Regions from separate parts of the Bradyrhizobium sp. CCBAU 051011 genome, predicted to be linked through region 3. Evidence: predicted binding sites of a transcription regulator. Region 3 holds the regulator's gene; each other region holds the start of a gene.
The links. The regulator LexA, encoded in region 3, represses DNA repair genes until DNA is damaged. The targets are predictions, from matches to a motif close to TGTTCNNNNTGTGTTCNG.

Region 1 (6,841 bases), 3.0 Mb from region 3:
CGCAGGAGGCTGCCATGCACCTTCACACATACCGGGACGAAAATCGCTCAACGCACCTCGATCTGATCGGTCAGCACTGGTCAGTTGACCTAGTCACCGTCACGGCTGCCAGCATCTTGGTGTTGGGCTTCGCCTGTGCCGTCGTAGCCCTGAGGGTCCGCTAGGCGGGATGTATTGGGCCGCCCCCATTATCAGCGGGCCCCCGCCCGCCGGCAGCGCGGCTTCGGCTCAATCGCCCAGCGCGTCAGCCTGCACTGGCGGCGCGCGCAAGGGGGTGGCGGAGCGCCGAAAAAATTTGAAGGCCGGTGGGTGCGTGTTGTTGCCAGTTAGGGAGTTAGCTCTGATTGGATTCCGGCAGCTGCGATCTCGAGCGCCTTAGCTTCGGCACTCATCCAAGCTCGCAACCGACCAACGTCCTGGTTTGCGCCGTAGCGTTCGAATCTAACGGCCCACCACAATCCCTTTCCGTGACCGATCGCGAATAGTTCATTGTAGAGCTTCGGATTTTTAGTTGCCCATGCAGGATCTATCTCGCGTAGGTCCTCCGCAGAATTCGCAATTTCGCGATCGATGCGTCTGAGCTCCTGATCGACTAACATTTGATCGTGGGGCGACAATTCACTCATCGTTGCGGGCTTGCCCTGCAAGTACTCCGCAAAAATGCGCTTCATTGCAGCGATACGAATCATCCGCGCGCCTATTAGAGCAGCACTGGCTTTGCGCTTTTCCCGCGTCTCTAGATCGCCCCTTTTGATCATGAAAATTACGAGATCTTTTATCGCTGTGGCTATTTCACCCAAGCTCAATTCTGCGGCCTTCAGAACGGTTGGTATCGGAGATAGGAGAGATAGGACCAAGAAAATCGAGGTCCGCCGACTAAGAGTTGTCATCATAGCGCGCTCCGATTTTAGCGAGAGTATTTGCGTCGCCGCGCTTGTTTGCAAATAACCCCGTAGCATCATCCTAAAAACAGTCGGGTTGCGGGTAATTGTCCTCGGTCTTGGGTCCTGGCAACACGGACGGAGTCGTTGCTTCAGGGCATAGACGGATTGACGAAACCTCGGTGTGTCGAGGGAGGCAGCCGATATGTGGCAGGCGCTCGGCTCAATCGCCGGACCTGACAAGCTACTTTTGCCAACTATTGCCTGCAGAGCGGCTCGCGTTGTGCAAGCGGTCGGATGTCCGGGGTGGGTGAACTCAGAAGTGTGAGTGCGCAACTGGGAAGTCCGCTTTGCCCTCAACAATGGGCATCGTCAGCCAGACCTGTCAGGTCCGAAAAGTGCCAACAGCAGACCCCGCGCGGTTGGCCGCCACATAAGAAATTGGCGCACAATCGCAACAAATAGGCGTTCAAATACAAGATAGATCCGATCAATCGCTAAGGCATTGTCGCCGAAGTATCGAATGACTGCGGCCTTCTCAGCTAAGGACCATAGCCCCATATGGATCGGTACGATTTCCTTGTCCTGGCTTCATTCGCTTCGGTTTTCGGCCTGAGCATCGCCGTCATATGGCTGATCGTTTGGTGATGACGATCAGCCTGCCGAGCCACATCACGTCGCGTTCTTGTGACACAAGACCGCCTCAGTTGGCTATGACTGCCAGCAAACCCTAGCCACCTCGCCCTCCCTTCGGCGTGTTCGTAGATTGGGGAGAAGCAACGGCTAAACGAAATTGCCGCGGCGTCATACCGGTCCAACGCTTGAACGCGTGGTTGAAAGAGCTGACCTCGCGATATCCCAGTAGCCATGCAATTTCGGAGACCGGCAGATCGCGCTCGGCAAGGTAGCTCTTTGCAAGAACTGCTCTTGTCTCCTCCAATAATTCGGCAAATGCCACACCCTCTTCGCGGAGCTTGCGTGACAGCGTTCGCGTGCTCATGGCTAGCCGTTTGGCGACGTTCGATATACTTGCTCTGGCGTGTGGAAGCAGCTGCGGCAGAACTCCCTCCACGGCCGATCGAAGAGCCCCGCGCTCCTTCGGATGGTCGGCGAGTGCTGCCTCTGCGTATCGCCGCAGCAGATCGTTCAAATAGTTGTCACGGCCAACAATGGGGAGGGATGCCACTGGCGCTGCGAAAATGATCTCATCCCTGTCTGCGCAAAATTCAACATCGCACCCAAAAAAGCTCTTGAATTCCGCAGGCGTCTCATCACGCCGATGTCTGATCCTCAAATGGCGCAGCGCCAGCCTAGTGGCTGTCACTTGCCGGCAAATCCGCACCATCGTCACCAGCCAGAACTCGATCTGGTGCCGGTCTGACTTCCTGTCGATATCGACATAGTCGAGTGCAATCGAGACCGTTCGGTCATCCTGTCCCACCTGAAGGCGGACTCCTTCATTCATGACCGTGCAATATCGCTTCGCGTTCAGCAGAGCGTCGGGAAATCGTTCCGATGATGCGATCACATAGTAAACCAACCCGATCTCGCGGAGATCGAAACTGCGGGCCAGGTGAAATCCGAGGAGTCCATCCTGAAGTTCTTCGGATGCCAACTCCAGGATCCTGATTTGCTTGGGGACCTCAAGTCGTATGGCGTCATCATAGACCTGCTCGGGCCTTGCCCTTGCCTTTGCGATAACGGCCGCAGGGTCCTTACCAAGTTCGCGCAGCCGCGCGCATGCGAGCCGTGCGATAGCTCCGGTGGCACTTGGTATCGAGTAAAGCCTCGCGCTTTGGCTGGAGGGCATGAAATCGCCGATTTGGGTCTATTCGTGGTGCCTTGCGGCTCTAAGATCAAATGATTGGCCCGTCGAAGCGCCGTTCCGCGCGCTCGTCCGCCACAGAGCCCGTTAACCGCGCCGCGAGCGACAATGCTCAGATGCCAGCAATTATTGCAATGAGCTCTCGCCGACGCATCAGTCCATGCCCCTGCTATGTATCACACTGGAGCGCAGAGCCTTTACGGGAGACATCCAAGAGATCGAATGTCCGCTCCTGGCAAGAACTTTCTGACGTTTTGCAGCATTGGTCGGGTGCGGTCACTACAACCACCCGATAATTGACGACGACTCCGCTAGAAAACGCAGTTATTCTCTGGCGGTTTTTCTTTACCTATTCCCGCTCAGACATTTGCTTTTTTAGATCATCAATAAAATGCTGCGCGCCTTCCTGCGTGAGCAACTCACCTGATTTATCGAGCACGTTCGCTTTTTGGCAGAGACTTTTCAATTCGTCCCGCTGCGCCTCGGTCATCATCGGCTCTTCCATGACACTCTCCTATTTGACGTCAGCCTTTTCGCGCATCTCGTCGATCAACTTCGATGCTTCGGCTTTCGTTAGATTGTCGTCGTAAAGCTCGGGGGGGCCGGCCTGCTCGCACAGGGTTTTCAGATACGACGCCTGTGCGCCAGTCATCGGGTGATCGCCGGAGACCCACTCGTCGGGATCTTTCTTCGTGTTGTCGGTCGGTTCCGTCTTTGAATTACTCATGGTGACGCCTCGTTGTTGAAGCGGCTAACGCATCTGTTCGCTAGATGTTCCTGCGGCTTACGGGCGTATGATGGAGGCGGCCCGCCGCACATTATCGACGCCATTGTTCGTGAGACGGCTGTGCAGCGAGCGGAGGAGTTGATCCAGAACCGGCGGCAACGACGCCGCTATCACTGAATTAGAACGCGCCGATCTCAACAATTCATGACGCCCGCTCGAACCTTCGCGGGCTCGCTCAGCACACATCTGCATATGCTCAACTGAACAATCAGAATTGGAAGCTATATCATGTCTCCTGAAACCAAGGCACTTCTCAAGACAACTTGGGCCATGGTCGTCTCGATTGGCGATCCCGCAGCCACTCTGTTTTACGACAGACTTTTCACACTCGATCCATCGCTGCGTCGACTGTTCCAAAACGCGGACATGAAGGAACAGCGTCGAAAGCTGGTGCAAGCTTTGGCCGCCGTCATTAACGGTGTCGATAACCTCCCGTCATTAGTGCCGACGCTGGAGGCGCTTGGCAGAAATCACGTTCGATATGGAGTAAGAGATCAGCACTACGATATTGTTGGCGCAGCATTGCTCTGGACCCTGGAGCAGGGCCTGAAAGAGGCTTGGACACCCGCAGCGAAGTCCGCATGGGCCGCTGCTTACGGCACCGTAGCAGAGGTCATGCGCAACGCGGCGGCTAGTGAGTTGGAACGGGCTGCGCATGCATAGCTGCAAATACTTGAAAAGGAAAAACAAGAGCCGGCGGACGCCCCTGCCAAAAATATGGTCTAAAGTGCTGGCCCGCGAAGTATTGCCGATGCGACAGGTCAATGATCTTTAATGAGCGGCACCGCGCCACCTTGATCATTGAATAGCAGACGTCGGCTGATCACTTGCTGAGCGTTTCCGAGAGCATCGCTTTTAAAAGCGTCTTGAAGGAGACACTCGCGCTCGCCCTTCAACAGCTTTTGATACAGGCCAACGTGATCATGGGCCATTCGTTGAGCCGAAAAACGCCGCTCAAACTCGTGCCGGATTCTCCGTCGGTCCAAAGTCAAAAGATGGGGTAATCTCTTGATGGCCTCGTCCATCGACTGGACCACGACACCTGTCTTGCCGTCCTCGATGATTTCACACACCGAGCCTCGATTGAAAGCGAGAACCGGCGTTCCGCATGCCATAGCCTCTATCATTACCAAGCCAAATGGCTCCGGCCAATCAATCGGAAATAGCAAACCGGAGGCCTGACTCAGAAATTCCGCTTTCTGATGCTCGTTGATTTCTCCAATGAATTCGATGCCCGGTTTATCCAGCAATGGAGCGATTCGTTCGCGAAAGTATTGTTCGTCCACCCGATCGATCTTCGCCGCTATTTTAAGTGGAATACCGGCAGATCGTGCGATCTGAATGGCGGTTTCTGGACCCTTCTCCGGTGCAATGCGACCAAGAAACGCAAGATAACCGCCCTGAGGACGCAGGGTCAGCTTAAGATCCGTTCCAGGGAGCCCGTGGTAAATCGTTGCCGCGAAGTTTGCGTTTGAAATTGGGATTCGCTGGCTCTCGGAAATTGAGATCAAACGCATTTCATCAAAACCAATGTAAATCGGCTTGTTATCAGGGAGATCCTGCCGGCCGTGAAGAGTGGTCAGAACGCGCGAGGACATGTCCCGGAAAAGTGGAAAGTGCAAATAGTCTATATGGAAATGAAGAATATCGAATTGGTGTGACTGACGCCGCACCCGGTCGAGCATGAGCATGTAGTACGGAATGACATCATATACTTTGGGGTCCAGCCGCAGAGCGGTCGGAACGCAGCTCACCAATTTTGCTGAAGTTACGGAGTCACCGCTGGCGAATAACGTAACGTCATGACCTAACTTGACCAACTCTTCCGTAAGGTAAGAAACGATCCGCTCAGTCCCACCGTAGAGCTTTGGGGGCACGCTCTCCATCAGGGGGGCAATCTGAGCGATCCTCATCTCCTTCTCACCCATGCACTAAAATTGGTGTGTCTAGCGAGGGACCCAACATTCAATGTTGCTTTATGTTCCTAATTGTCAATGTGCTTTATGTTCCTAATTGGCGAGCGTGTTCGGCATCCACTTTCAGGAGCAATCCTTCGTAAATCGAAACTGGCCCTCACCTCTTCCCCCTCGCGGTCGGCGAATGAAGATAGAAGAACGCGCCCAGACGATCTTTTATCAGGAAATGAGACTGCGATAGGCTCAGATCCCATGTTGAGCGCAATTAACACTCGCTCGGCCCGCAGCTCACGACAGAACAGCAGAAGTTCGCCGCTGGCCATCAGGGGCTTATACGAGCCCTCTGCAAGAGCAACGTGATTGCGCCGGAAATCGATCAGCCGACGATATAGCCAATAGAGCGAACCCTTATCCTTTCGGTAACTGTTCACATTTTCATCACGAAAGTTGGCAGCTATTGGCAGCCAGGGGTCAACGTCCGAAAACCCGGCCCACTTGGTGCCATCCCATTGCATCGGGGTGCGGCATCCGTCGCGACCAATACCGATGCCTGGAACGTTCCTTTCGAACGGGTCCCGAATCTGTTCGGGCAGAATAGCCGCCTGCTTCATGCCAATCTCCTCACCATAGTAGAGCGTCGGTGTTCCCCGCAATGTCATCAAAAGCATTGCGGCGACGCGGGCCTGGTCGGGCCCGATTCGAGTTGCGAGGCGCGGACGGTCGTGATTGCCCATCAGCCGTGAGCAATTCAGAACGGTGATGACTCTCGCCAGCCAGGGAGCGATGAACACGAGCCAGATCGCGAAGTCGGTAGGGCTGGAGCGAATGGCCGTGGCACGGATCAGGCGGGACCCTGTAAAGGCGAGCAGCAACTTCTCACTTGGGGCCTGTAATGTCCTGCGGGTTCGCGCTGGCCAACAAGGGCATGACACCCACGCTCTGCAAGCCTATCTCGGCCACAAGGACGTTCAGCATACCGTGAGGTACACCCAGTTATCGCCGACAAGGTTCAAGGACTTTTGGAGGGGCTAACGGCCTTCAAGCGCTCTGATAGCGCTTTCTTTGGAGCATTCATAAACCTCGTCCGCTTCCTGCGTCCTTCCGTCCCAGAAGTAGGTCAGACACGTTGGGCGGCAGGGAGCGATTGGCAAGTTGCTGTCTATCCAATCCGCTGAACACAATTGGTGTCCCGGGGAAAGTCAGATCACCATTGGCCAACAAGAAATCAAACGCGGGGGCCATGACGGCGATTGCCACGTCGATCTTCTTGTCCGCATATTTGGCGTGGAGGAAATCCCGCAGGAGCGTCCGGTAAGAGCTTGAGCTAAATCGCGACAAATCCATCGCTTCGTGATAGACCTCAATCGGCTCGTTGGAATTGGACCGAAGGGTTCGGACTAATTCGGCCTCTAGTAGCGACAGGCCGGGCAAT
Region 2 (6,841 bases), 4.5 Mb from region 3:
TACGCGTCCAGGCCGCCATTATGGTCGACGCTCTTGAGCGCGTTGGTCGACACGCGCAGGCGCACGTTGCGGCCGAGCGCGTCCGAGATGAAGGTGACGTTGGTCAGGTTCGGCAGGAAACGCCGCTTGGTCTTGATGTTCGAGTGGCTCACCTTGTGGCCCACCTGGGGGCCCTTGGCCGTCAGTTCGCAGCGCCGGGACATCTTGCAAAATCCTCTTCCATCCCCGCCTTTAGGCCAAGCCGCTTCTCGCGGGCGCCGCGGGGGTCCAAAATCGCGTCCATTTCCAGGAACCGCGGACGTATAGGGGGAGACGGCCACGGGGTCAAGGTTTTTGCCGCCCGCGCGGGGCGGAATGGGGCGGAATATAAGGGGTTCCAGCGGTTTAAGCCCTCCTTATAAAGGGCGCAATCCGCGCCGACATCATGGCTTTCGCGATTGAGACCCTCGGCCGCCGGAGGCGGCGCTTATACCGGGTCGTGTGAAGCGTGTTTTCGCGTAAACACGCGTTGTTTGCGGGATATTTTTGCCTAAATGAACAATAGCTTGCGCCGATCCCGGGACCTGCAGGAATTGACCAGCCGCAAAACCCCTTCATCCCTCACCAGGCTCACGCTCGGCCTGTGCGCCGCCGCGTCCCTCTGGCTGGCACCGCAGGCAGCTTTGGCGCAGGGCCGGCTGGATGCGCAATATGAGGCGACGCTGGCGGGCATTCCGGTCGGCAAGGGCACCTGGACCATCGAAATCGGCGACGACATGTATGCCGCCACCGCCCAGGGCGGCACCGCGGGGCTTCTGAAGGCGTTTTCCGGCGGCAGCGGTTCCGGCGCGAGCGTCGGCCGGATCCTCAACGGCGCGCTGGTCCCCAACTCCTATACCGCGACCACCACCACGCAGAAGAAATCCGAGACCATCCGGATTTCGCTGGCGAACGGCGGCGTGAAGGATTTTTCGATCGACCCGGCGCCGCCGGTCGATGCCGACCGCATTCCCGTTACCGAGGCGCACCGCAAGGGCGTGCTCGATCCCATGACCGGCTCGATGCTGCGCGTGCCGGGCAATGCCGAGGTGCTGAGCCCGGATTCCTGCCGCACTGGCACTGGGATTTTCGACGGAAGGCTGCGCTACGACCTCAAGCTCGACTACAAGCGCATGGAAACGGTGAAGGCCGACAAGGGCTATCACGGGCCGGCGCTGGTCTGCGCCATCTATTTCACGCCGGTCGCGGGCTACATCCCCGATCGCCCCGTGATCAAATATCTCGCCACCGAGCGAAAGATGGAGGTCACCCTCGTGCCGATCGTGGGAACCCGGATTTTGGTTCCCTTCCGCATGACCATCCCGACGCCGTTTGGCCTGGCGATGCTGGAGGCGACGTCGTTTGTCACGACCGCGACGCCGCCACGGGTAGCGAAGACGAATTGAAGCCTTTGAAGTCACCTCGCCCCGCTCTTTGCAGGGAGAGGTCGGATTGCGGAGCAATCCGGGTGAGGGGCTGTCTCCATAGCGGGACTCGCGGAGACAGCCCCTCACCCCGGCCCTCTCCCCGCGAAGGGCGGGGCGAGGGGGCGCAGCTCGGTCGCGGCGAAGTCGACGCAACCCGCATGAATCATGTTGACTCCTGACCACTTCTGATTCGACTCCGTGCCTTAAGAAATTGGTCCCGAAACCGTTGCTTGTGGAGCCCGCGTAAACTTGATCTAGTGCCGCCCCGGGCGTGTCAGCGCGAGATGTTGCGGTGAACGTATCGGGTCTCGGGAGGAGTCAGCGATTCGGACGCGATTCGTTCCAGACTCGTTCCAGAGCTTAAGCCGCGACCGCATCACCGTCGCAAAGTGAAACAGTTTCCCGTCATTGCGAGCGAAGCGAAGCAATCCATCGGGCCGCAAAGAAAGAATGGATTGCTTCGTCGCGTTGCTCCTCGCAATGACGGTTGAAGCGGCGGAATTTTTAAGAAACACCTGCACAGAATGGCTTTCTCTCCTTCCACGTTCGCAACCGAACGCGCGCCCGGCGCGGGCGTTACCGCCGTGCTCGGGCCGACCAATACCGGCAAGACGCATCTGGCGATCGAGCGGATGCTGGGGCATTCGTCCGGCGTGATCGGCCTGCCGCTGCGCCTGCTCGCGCGCGAGGTCTACAACAAGATCGCCGATCGCGCGGGCACTGAAAGCGTCGCGCTCGTCACCGGCGAGGAGAAGATCAAGCCGAAGAATCCGCGCTACTGGGTGTCGACGGTCGAAGCAATGCCCAGGGATCTCGACGTGAGTTTTCTCGCCGTCGATGAAATCCAGATCGCCGCCGATCTCGAGCGCGGCCATGTCTTCACCGACCGCATCCTGCATCGCCGCGGTCGCGACGAGACACTGCTGCTGGGTGCAGCGACGATGCGCCCGATCATCGAGCGGCTGCTGCCGGGCGCGTCCATCATCACGCGGCCAAGGCTCTCGCAGCTCGAATTCGCCGGCGACCGCAAGATCACGCGCCAGCCGCGGCGCACGGCAATCGTCGCGTTCTCGGCCGATGAAGTCTATGCGATCGCCGAGTTGATCCGCCGGCAGCACGGCGGCGCTGCCGTCGTATTGGGCTCGCTCTCGCCACGCACACGCAATGCGCAGGTGGCGATGTTCCAGAACGGCGACGTCGATTATCTCGTCGCCACCGACGCTGTCGGCATGGGGCTGAACCTCGACGTCGATCACGTTGCCTTCGCCTCCGACCGCAAATATGACGGCTATCAGTTCCGCAGGCTGACGCCCGCCGAGTTCGCGCAGATCGCCGGCCGCGCCGGGCGCGCCACCCGCAACGGCACCTTCGGCACCACGGGACGCTGCGCGCCGTTCGAGCCTGAACTGGTGAACGCGCTGCAGAACCACACCTTCGACAGCGTCAAAATGCTGCAGTGGCGGAATTCGAAGCTCGACTTCTCCTCGCTCGGCGCGCTGCAGGTGTCGCTGGCGCTGCCGCCGGGGCACGAGGTGTTGACCCGCGCGCCGATCGCCGAAGACCAGCGCGTGCTCGATCACGCCGCCCGCGACGGCGAGGTGAGGGACATGGCCCACGGTGCGGCTGCCGTGGAACGGCTGTGGGACGCCTGCGCGATCCCGGATTACCGCAAGATCGCGCCGGCTGCCCATGCCGAGCTCGTGACTACGCTTTATGCATTCCTGATGCGGAAAGGTCGGATACCGGACGCATGGTTCGCCGCCCAGGTCGACCAGGCCGACCGCGTCACCGGCGATATCGACACGCTGTCGGGCCGGATTGCGCAAATCCGCACCTGGACCTTCGTCGCCAACCGCCCGGACTGGCTGTATGACCCCGATCACTGGCAGGGGATCACCCGGGAGGTCGAAAATAAATTATCCGATGCGCTGCATGAACGTCTAACGGAGCGTTTCGTTGACCGGCGGACCAGTGTATTGATGCGCCGCCTGCGGGAGAACAGTGTTTTGAATACGGAAATTGGCAAGACCGGCGAAGTGATTGTGGAAGGCCACGCGATCGGCCGGCTCGATGGATTTACCTTTGCACCCGATGCGGCGGAAGCCGGCTCGGACGCCAAGGCGTTGCAGGCCGCGGCGCAACAGGTGCTGGCCAGCGAGATCGACGCGCGCGCCGGAAAACTCTCGGCAGCGCCCGACGATCAGTTCGTGCTGACCTCCGACGGCACCATCCGCTGGACCGGCGATGCCGTGGCAAAGCTCGTCGCCGCCGACGATGCGCTGCATCCGCGTATCCGCATCATTTCCGATGAGCGGCTGTCAGGCGCGCCGCGCGAAGCCGTGCAGGCGCGGCTCGATCTGTGGCTGAAGACGCATATCGAAAAGCTCTTGGGTCCGCTGTTCGGTCTCTCGAAGGCCGAGGACATCACCGGCATCGGGCGCGGCATCGCGTTCCAGCTCGTCGAAGCGCTCGGCGTGCTGGAGCGATCGAAGATTTCTTCGGAGATGAAGGATCTCGACCAGGCCTCGCGCGCGACCTTGCGCAAATACGGCGTGCGCTTCGGCGCCTATCACATCTACTTCCCCGCGTTGCTCAAGCCCGCGGCGCGCGCGCTGGCGTCGCTGCTGTGGGCCGAGAAGCAGGACAATGTCGACATGTCCGCGCTGTCGGGCGCGCAGCATCTGGCAAGCTCGGGCCGCACCTCGTTCCCCGTGGACAAGGCGCTGCCGCGCGATGCCTATCGCGTGCTCGGCTATCGCCAGTGCGGCGAGCGCGCGGTGCGCGTCGATATTCTGGAACGTCTCGCCGATCTCATTCGTCCTGCGCTGGCGTGGCGCGAGACGTCGCCCGGCGAAAAACCGGCCGGCGCGTTCGATGGCCGCGGCTTCGTGGTGACGCAGGCGATGACCTCGCTCACCGGTTCGGCCGGCGAGGATTTCGCCTCGATCCTGCGCGCGCTCGGCTACCGCATGGACAAGCGCCCGCCGTTGCCGCCGAAGCCCGCGCCGGAAGTCGTTGTCGAGACGGTTTCTGCAGAGACGCCGCCGGTCGAGGCGAGCGCTGAAGTAACGGCAGAGACGCTGGCGGAGGAAGTCGCGGCGGAAGTGCCTGTCATGAGCGAGCCGGTCATGAGCGAGCCGGTATCGTCGGCCTCGCTGCTGCCTGACGTGACGCCGTTCGCTGCGGAAGAGCCGGCGCCCGCCGAGGTAACGCCGGCGGAGGCTGCGATCCTGGATGCGCCGCCGGAACAGGAGACGGCCGAAGTCACCAGCGCCGCGGAAGCCGCTGCCGAGCCTTTGACCGCGAGCGAAGCGCCTGCTGAAGCCGAGGCACCGGCTGAAGCCGTTGAAGCCAAGTCTGAAACGGAAGCCGCGCCTGAGACTGAGGCCAAGCCTGAAACTGAAACCAAGGCTGAGGCAAAATCCGAGACGCCGGCCGAGCCGCAACTCGTCGAAGTCTGGCGGCCGGGCGGGCGTTCCGACGAGCGCCGTCCGCATCACGACCGCAACCGTCAGCGCCATCATCGCGAGGGCGCGCAGGCCGCCAGCGGCGAAGGCGGTGAGGGTGCGCAGCGCGAGCAGCGCCATCGCCGCGGACGTCGCCACAACGAATTCAGAAAGCCGCGCGAGGGCGCGCCGGCCGATGCTGCAGCGGCTCCGGCTGCAGAGGGCGCGCCGGCAACGGAGGCGCGTCAGGACCGTCCCTCCCGCGAGCGCTTTGAAGGCAAGGGCCGTGATCGCGAGGACCGCCGCGACAAGTTCGATCGCAACAAGGGCGAGCGCAAGGGTGGTCGCGACAAGGAACGCGGCGGCCGTGATTTCGGCGGACGCGACAAGGGCGGTCGCGACAAGCGCGACTCTGGTCCCTCGCACCGTCAATGGGCGACCAGCGCGAACCCGCGCGAGCGCGATCGCGTGGCCGATCCGAATTCGCCGTTCGCCAAGCTGGCGGCGCTGAAGGAACAGCTCGCCGGCCGAAAGGAATAGCCAAAGCGTTTTCGAGCGAAGTGGGCAGCGGTTCGCGGTCCAACAAAACGCGTCAAAAGGATAGACTTCGAGAGAGAAGTTGGAGCGGCAGCGTCTCGACAAATGGCTGTGGCACGCGCGGGTGGTGAAGGCCCGCACCTCCGCTGCCGCCCTCGTCGAAGCCGGTCACGTCCGTATCAACGGCGTGCGCGAAAAATCGCCGGGCCATTCGATAAAGGTCGGCGACGTCCTGACGATCGCACTGGATCACAGCGTGCGCGTCCTGAAAATCGTGGGATTTTCCGAGCGGCGTGGCGACGCCACGGTTGCGCGCGTGCTCTACGAGGATTTGCAGAACGCCAAACAATAACTATGTGAAGCGGGCCCGCAGGAGGCCTTAAAAACGGCTGCCAGCGGCGTGCTGCTTCACTTGCGGCAGCGCACCGCATGCGCTACGCAAACCCCGGAAAACTGATCCGTTTCGGAGCGTTGGATGACTTACGTCGTCACTGAAGCCTGCATTAAGTGCAAATATACCGACTGCGTTGAGGTCTGCCCCGTCGACTGCTTCTACGAGGGCGACAACATGCTGGTCATCCATCCCGACGAATGCATCGACTGTGGTGTCTGCGAACCCGAGTGCCCCGCCGACGCCATCAAGCCGGATACCGAGCCGGGCCTGGAGAAGTGGCTCGAGGTCAACACCGAGTACGCCAAGAGCTGGCCTAACATCACCCAGAAGAAGGAAGCGCCGCCGGACGCGAAAGAATTCGAAGGTGTCGAGGGCAAGTTCGAGAAATATTTTTCCAAGGAGCCCGGCTCCGGCGATTAAGCCTGTGGATAAGTTAAGGGCTCATTGGGCCTGATTCCGGCCCCAATCTGAACCGAACCAGCTTGTTGGATTTAACCCTGTTAGCGGACTTATGACGGGAACGGCCCCGTAAGGGCCCGGAACCCGGCGTAAATCATTGATTTTTGCGGAAAATGTGCTATATTGGGCACATTACAAGCCGATCCTGGCCATGCGTAACCTGTGGCCCCGGTGGGTGACCCGTAAAAATCGAACAGGGGCGTGGCAGTTCCGCGCGCAGGCTGTGTCACAGAAAACGCGTAAAAAGAGTGCTTCCAAGACCACGAAAAAAGCCGCTCCGGCCAGCCGCAGCGCAACCAAGGGCCGTGCCAAGGCGTCCGTAAAGGCTGCCAGGAAGGTTTCGGCCACAAAGTCCTCAAAGAACAAAAGAAGCGCGATGCCAGAAAAGACTGCCAAGACCGCCGCGAAAGCGACGGGTTCGAAGACCAATGCCCCGAAAGTTGCTGCCAAGGCTCCCGCAAAGACCCCTGTGAAGGCCGCTCCTGCGAAGGCTGCCGTTGCGCCGAAGGCTCCCGCCCACAAGCCGGCCGCTGCGGCCGCGCCGCGCGTCGAGGAACCGA
Region 3 (6,841 bases):
ATCCATCTCTCTCTCCGCTGGTGGAGAGACGGATTGCTTCGTCGCTTCAGCGCAAAATTGCTCTGCAATTTGTTGCGAGCTTCTCGCAGTGACGGGGCCGAGATTAAAGCTAGTTCGGCACCGCGCGCTTCGCGGCGGTCACCGCGTTCGCGTTCACGCTGCCGCCGCGCAAAAGGTTGAAGGCGGCGTTCAGCGCCTTGTCGTCCTTTTCGTTCGGCGGGACGTAGGCCTGCGAGCCGGCCTGCTCGGCGCCGTCGGCGGCGAGATGGCCGCGCATCGACGCTTCGCCTTTCAGATCGGTGCGGCCCTTGAGTTCATCCGGCACGTCCTGCAGGACCTCGATGTCGGGCGCGATGCCCTGGGCCTGGATCGAGCGGCCGGACGGCGTGAAGTAGCGCGCCGTGGTCAGTGCGAGCGCGCCATTGCCTGATCCGAGCGGGATGATGGTCTGCACCGAGCCCTTGCCGAAGGTGCGCGTGCCGACCAGCGTGGCGCGCTTGTGGTCGCGCAGCGCGCCGGCCACGATCTCGGAGGCGGAAGCCGAGCCGCCATTGATCAGCACGACCAGCGGCTTGCCCTTGGTGATGTCGCCGCCGCGCGCGGTAAAGCGCTGGGTTTCCTCCGAGGTGCGGCCGCGGGTCGAGACCACCTCGCCCCGGTTCATGAAGGCGCTCGACACCGAAACGGCCTGGTCGAGCAACCCGCCGGGATTATTGCGGAGGTCGACGACATAGCCAGCGAGTTTTTCCGGCGGAATTTCCTTGGAGATGCTGGCGATCGCCTTCTTCAGGCCGTCGGTGGTCTGCTCGTTGAATCGGGTGATCCTGATGTAGCCGATATCGCCGCCGTCGGTCTTGTGGCGGACCGGCCGCACCCGGATGATCTCGCGCACGATGGCGACATCGATCGGCGCGGCGGAACCCTTGCGCACGACCTTGAGCCGGATCTTGCTGTTGGCGGGGCCCTTCATCCGGGCGACCGCCTGTTCGAGCGTCATGCCCTGAATCTGCTCGTCGTCGATCTGGGTGATCACGTCGCCCGACAGCATGCCGGCTTTCGCCGCGGGCGTCTCGTCGATCGGCGTCACCACCTTGACGAGGCCCTCTTCCATCGTGACCTCGATGCCGAGCCCGCCGAACTCGCCATGCGTGGTCTCCTGCATGTCGCTCCAGCCTTTCTCATTCATGTATCGCGAATGAGGATCGAGCGCGGAGATCATGCCGTTGATGGCGCCTTCCATCAGCTTGGAATCGTCAGGCTTCTCGACGTAGCTGGTCTTGATCCGCTCGAACACGTTGCCGAACAGATTGAGCTGGTTATAGGTGTCGGAACGGGCCGCGGCCTTTGCCGCCGCTACCAGATTTGTCCCCTGCGGTCCGACCACGAGAACGGTCAGACACACGCCCGTCACGGTGCCGAGAAGAAAGGCAAGATTCCTGCGCATCGTGGGGCGTCCCTTTATCTCTACGGACGCCCACCATCCCATGTGAATCGGCGCCCCTGTCCCGGCCCCGCCAACTCACAATGGCTTTTTGGTCGGATCAAGGCACGCCGGCCCGGCGCAATACGGTCGTTTACAGGTGTGTCGTTTGCGTTCCGGCGGGCTTACGGATTTGAGATCGCTACGAATTCGAGGCCGCTTGATCGGCCTCCCACAGGCCGGTTTGCCAGGTGGAGGGCCTGGTTCCAAAACCGCGCTTGGCGCGGGTGCCCAGCCAATAGCCGAATTGCGGGGGAACGTTGCGGAACGGGCCCTCGACGCCGAGTTTGAGCGCGGCGTCCATCGGCCAGTTGGGATTGTTGAGGATTTCCCGCCCGACCGCGATCAGATCGGCCTGGCCATCGCGCAGGATCTGCTCGGCCTGGTCACCATGGATAATGAGGCCAACCGCCATGGTCATGATCTCGGCATGGCGCCGGACGTATTCCGATAGCGGCACCTGGTAGCTGTATTTGATTTCCTTGCCCAGGATCGGCGCCGTCTCAGAGATGCCGCCGGAGGAGCAGTCGATGACGTCGACGCCCTTGGTCTTCAGGATCTGTGCCAGCCGCGCGCTCTGTTCCGGCCCCCAGCCGGCATTGTCCTCGACCGACAGGCGGACGAACAGCGGCTTGTGGTCCGGCCAGTGCGCGCGCACGGCCTCCGTCACCTCGATCAGGAAGCGCATGCGGCCCGCTTCCGAGCCGCCATATTCGTCCGTACGCTGGTTGGATCGCTCCGACAGGAACTCATGCACGAGGTAGCCGTGGGCGCCGTGCAGCTCCAGCACGTCGAAGCCCGCCGCATGCGCGCGGCGCGCCGCCTGCCCCCAGGCCTGCACCAGGTCCTTCACCTCGCCGGTTTCGAGCGCGCGCGGCACCGGCCATTTCTCGCTGTGGGCGATCGCGCTCGGCGCCACCGGCTGCCACGCGTCCCAATCCTCGATATCGGGCGTCCGCTGCAGCGGGCGGTCGCCCGCCCACGGCCGGCTCGCGCGCGCCTTGCGGCCGGAATGGCCGAGCTGAATGCCGGCGACTGCGTTCTGCTGCTTGATGAATTGGACGAGGCGGCCGAGCGGCGCGACGAACTTGTCGTCCCAGATGCCGAGATCGCCGACGGTGCCGCAGCCGCGCCGCTCGACCTTGGTCGATTCCACGACGACGAGACCGGCCCCGCCGGCGGCAAACTTGCCGGCATTCATCAGATGCCAGTCGGTCGGAAAGCCCTTCTCGGCCGAATATTGATGCATCGGCGGCACCACGATGCGGTTCTTTAAGCTGACGCCGCGGATCGTTATCGGGGAAAACAGCAGCGTTTCCGTCATGCCTGCCTGCCTCGCGGACATCATTGTCCCGGCACGGCGCCGGGATGTGTCTTCTACTTTGCGCTGGTGCCGGTTTTGGTATCGGCGGATTTGGCCTTCGGTTTCGCTGCCGCCTTGTCGGCCTTTGGTGCGCTGTTGTCGCCGCGCATCGTTCCCCAGGGATCGCTGCCCTTCTGTTGTTCCGGGATATTGCCGAGCGACCGCTTGTAGGCCCGCTCGGCGTCCTTCTCGGCCGCGATCTCCGCCCCCGTCTTGGGCTTGTCCTCCTCGCCATATCTGGCGGGGCCTTTTTGGGCCGCAGCCGGTCCGGCGAGCAACGCGATCGCAGCCGCAGCGCCCAAAATTCTACCCAGGATTTTCATGCCACCACTCCCTGTTTGACCCCACGCTTAGCACAGCTCGCGCAGCGGCTTAAGCGCCGGATTACGCTTGGACGCAAATCGCCGTGGCCGTTGCCGAGGCCGGTCCAGTTTTGTAAACGACTGCCATGAATTTGCCGCCAGCGCCCCATTCCGTCGACGCCTTGCTGTTCGACCTCGGCCGTGTCGTGCTCGATATCAGCTTTGATCAGGTAATGACCTGCTGGGCGGGGCATGCGGGCTGCGCGCCTGCAGACCTTACCAGCCGCTTTGTCGTCAACGACAGTTTCAAGCATCACGAGACCGGCCGGATCGACGACGCCGCGTTCTTTGCGAACCTGCGGCAATCGCTCGGCATCGGCATTACAGACGCCCAGTTCCTCGAAGGCTGGAACGCGATCTTCACCGGCGAGATGCCGGGCATCGCACCGCTGTTGGCCGGCGCGGCCAAGCGCCTGCCGCTTTATGCATTTTCCAACACCAATCCGGCTCATGTCGCGCATTTTTCGCAGGCCTATGCCGGCGTGCTCGGCCATTTCCGCGAGATCTTCCTGTCCTCCAGCATCGGTTTGCGCAAACCCGACGCGGAGGCCTATGATCACGTGATAAAGGCGATCGGCGTGCCGGCGTCGCGGATTCTGTTCTTCGACGACTCGGCCGCCAATATCGAAGGTGCGCGGGCGCGCGGCCTTTCTGCCATCCACGTGACATCGACGGATGACGTGGCTAGGGCACTGACTGCGCTTGGAATCTAGCGCTGGAATTTGACGGAGGTCTGCCCGTGGCCTTGATGCCTGTCGCCGATGCGCTTGCTGCGATCCTTGCCGGCGCTGAAGCGCTGCCCGAAGAAATGGTGGCCCTCGATGCCGCCCATCATCGCATCCTCGCGCGCGACGTCGCCGCGCGGCGGACGCAGCCGCCGCTGGCGATGTCGGCAATGGACGGCTATGCGGTGCGTGCGGCCGATGCCGCCGACGCCAGCGCGCGGCTGAAGGTGATCGGCGAGGTCGCCGCCGGCCGGCCGTTCGAGCGCAAGGTCGGCCAGGGCGAGGCGGTACGGATCTTCACCGGTGGCGTGATCCCCGACGGCGCCGACGCCGTCATCATCCAGGAAGACACGGCAGCCGACGGCGATCATATCACCATCTCGGAAGCCGCCGTTCGGGGACGGCACATCCGTGCCGCCGGCGTCGACTTCCGCGAGGGTGACGTCCTGCTCAAACGCGGGCGCCGTCTCGGCGACCGCGACCTGTCGCTCGCCGCCGGCATGAACTATCCGGAGCTAGCGGTGCACCGCCGCCCGAAGGTCGCTGTGCTCGCGACCGGCGACGAGCTGGTGATGCCGGGGGCAAGCCCCGGTCCTGGCCAGATCGTCTATTCCAACGGCTATGGCCTGCGGGCGCTGGCGCGGGCCGAGGGGGCCGACGTCATCGATCTCGGCATCGCCGCCGACACTGTCGCCGCGACCACGCAAGGCATCCGCCGCGCCCGCGAGGCTGACGCAGACATCCTGATCACCATGGGCGGCGCCTCGGTCGGGGACCACGACCTCGTCAAGCGCTCGCTGGAGGCCGAGGGCGTCGCCATGGCGTTCTGGCGGATCGCCATGCGGCCGGGCAAGCCGATGATGCACGGGCGGCTCGGCGCGATGCGGGTGATCGGCCTGCCCGGCAATCCCGTCTCCTCCTATGTCTGCGGCTTCCTGTTTCTGGTGCCGCTGATTCGCGCATTGTCGGGCCGCGACCACGTTCATCACGTCAGAGAAAGCGCCCTGCTCGGCCGCGACCTCGCCGCCAACGACCAGCGCGAGGACTATCTGCGCGCACGCCTCGAAGCGCGCGAAGACGGCACGCTGGTCGCCGTGCCGGTGAACCATCAGGACTCGTCGCTATTGGGGAATCTCGCTGCGGCACAGGCATTAGTGATACGTCCGCCGTTCGCGCCGGCGGCCGCCAAGGGGGCGCCTTGCGAGCTGCTGCGGCTGCCGGAATGACGCCTCAAGACGCGTCTTGGACAGAAACCCTGACGCGTTCACCTGAAATTAAGTGGTTGCGGAACACATATCGAACATATAGTGTCCGTTCATGATTTGTTTCGACTGCTGGTGTCTCTGCCTGGGAGTTTGGGGACTCCCGCCATCCGAGCGCTGAAGATTCGAAACGACGACGCCAACCGGGGGATTGCTCGCGATGCTTACGCGCAAACAGTACGAACTTCTGCGTTTCATCAATGAACGGCTGAAAGAGGCTGGCGTACCGCCCTCCTTCGACGAGATGAAGGACGCGCTCGACCTGCGCTCGAAATCCGGAATCCACCGCCTCATTACGGCGCTGGAGGAGCGCGGCTTTATCCGCCGGCTGCCCAACCGCGCCCGCGCTATTGAAGTCATCAAGCTGCCGGAGTTGGCGGCTGCCGGCAACGGCCGCCGTGGCTTCACGCCGAGCGTCATTGAAGGCACGCTCGGCAAGCGCACGGTGAGCCTGCCCGCCGCCGAGGATGACGGCAATCGCCCGGTCGCGGTGCCCGTGATGGGCCGGATCGCCGCCGGTACGCCGATCGAGGCGCTGCAGACTCGCAGCCACACCATCAGCGTGCCGCCCGACATGCTCGGCTCCGGCGAGCACTACGCGCTCGAAGTACGCGGCGATTCCATGGTCGAGGCCGGCATCCTCGACGGCGACATGGCGCTGATCCAGCGCAACGAGACCGCCGACACCGGCGACATCGTGGTGGCGCTGATCGACGAGGAGGAAGCTACGCTAAAACGCTTCCGCCGCCGCGGCGCCTCGATCGCGCTGGAGCCCGCCAACGCCGCCTATGAAGTCCGCATCCTGCCGCCGAACCGGGTCCGGATTCAGGGCAAGCTGATCGGCCTTTACCGCAAATACTGACCGGTGTGCCGTCCGAGGACATGACGGAAAAGAACCCCGGCCCTTCGCCGGGGTTTTTTGTTGAACGATTGGAACCAAGGCACGTTAGCGCGTTTGTGAATGTGGCGCAGCGCGCCAGTCGCAGAATTGCCCAGAAAAAAGAAAAGGCTCTGCGCCATGTCCACTCTGATAGGGGCCTGTGCCTCCTTGAAGACACGGGTCAGCTATCTCAAATGAGGGAGCCATCCGATGTGTGACTATAGCCTGCATGCTGTGGCTACCCGGCCTGCCCAGGTCGGCGAGACGCTGATCACCACGACGTTCCGCGGTACATCGACCCGCGGCTTTGCGTCGGAACGCGAGCCAGCAGTGGCGGTCTGCATGCTTCCCGGCACCGAACTGGCGTTCGCCGAGGACGTCAAATACGACAACCGCTGGATCTGGACGCGAACCACCGACTGGCGGGTCGGCAAATTCAATCAGATCGAACCCGAAGTCGCCGACCGTCATCATGACGCGATCGAATTTCCTGATGGAAGCCATGTGCTGGTGACGCAGCTTTGCGAAGGCCAGCGCGCAACCGTGCTGCAATTGCCGGTGGTTCAGACCGGTGGCGAGCGCGCACCGAAGGTGACGGAAGCACGTCCGGCCGCTTCGATCGTGACCGGATAGACGCCACGTGGATGCGATCCGCCGGTCCAGGCCGGCGGATCATGGTGATGCGTTTTTCAAAATTCGGCACCGAGGGGGCAACCGGTGGTCAACAAAGTCACATGGCAAAGGGCTGGACGCGTCACCGAGCCCGGAC

Region 1: a site for LexA is predicted at 3,468-3,485, ahead of ACH79_RS19925 (DUF3072 domain-containing protein). Genes of this name have one in related genera too.
Region 2: a site for LexA is predicted at 1,784-1,801, ahead of ACH79_RS12595 (helicase-related protein). Genes of this name have one in related genera too.

Annotation. Positions count from the first base shown of each region.
Region 1 covers NZ_CP022222.1:4,204,924-4,211,764, reverse strand. The annotation lists gene ACH79_RS19945 (hypothetical protein) at 1-164, shown strand, start outside; gene ACH79_RS19940 (hypothetical protein) at 327-800, opposite strand; gene ACH79_RS19935 (AraC family transcriptional regulator) at 1,612-2,691, opposite strand; gene ACH79_RS19930 (DUF3072 domain-containing protein) at 3,056-3,211, opposite strand; gene ACH79_RS19925 (DUF3072 domain-containing protein) at 3,221-3,433, opposite strand; gene ACH79_RS19920 (globin family protein) at 3,722-4,156, shown strand; gene ACH79_RS19915 (glycosyltransferase family 4 protein) at 4,255-5,406, opposite strand; gene ACH79_RS19910 (alpha-amylase family glycosyl hydrolase) at 5,478-6,281, opposite strand; gene ACH79_RS45150 (hypothetical protein) at 6,169-6,441, shown strand; gene ACH79_RS19900 (hypothetical protein) at 6,481-6,841, opposite strand, start outside.
Region 2 covers NZ_CP022222.1:2,656,492-2,663,332, forward strand. The annotation lists gene rpmB (50S ribosomal protein L28) at 1-203, opposite strand, end outside; gene ACH79_RS12590 (DUF3108 domain-containing protein) at 534-1,424, shown strand; gene ACH79_RS12595 (helicase-related protein) at 1,970-5,431, shown strand; gene ACH79_RS12600 (RNA-binding S4 domain-containing protein) at 5,511-5,780, shown strand; gene fdxA (ferredoxin FdxA) at 5,904-6,242, shown strand; gene ACH79_RS12610 (CarD family transcriptional regulator) at 6,658-6,841, shown strand, end outside.
Region 3 covers NZ_CP022222.1:7,200,594-7,207,434, forward strand. The annotation lists gene ACH79_RS33950 (S41 family peptidase) at 110-1,444, opposite strand; gene ACH79_RS33955 (NADH:flavin oxidoreductase/NADH oxidase) at 1,623-2,804, opposite strand; gene ACH79_RS33960 (hypothetical protein) at 2,858-3,166, opposite strand; gene ACH79_RS33965 (HAD family phosphatase) at 3,292-3,918, shown strand; gene glp (gephyrin-like molybdotransferase Glp) at 3,945-5,156, shown strand; gene lexA (transcriptional repressor LexA) at 5,353-6,054, shown strand; gene ACH79_RS33980 (hypothetical protein) at 6,283-6,705, shown strand; gene ACH79_RS33985 (hypothetical protein) at 6,790-6,841, shown strand, end outside.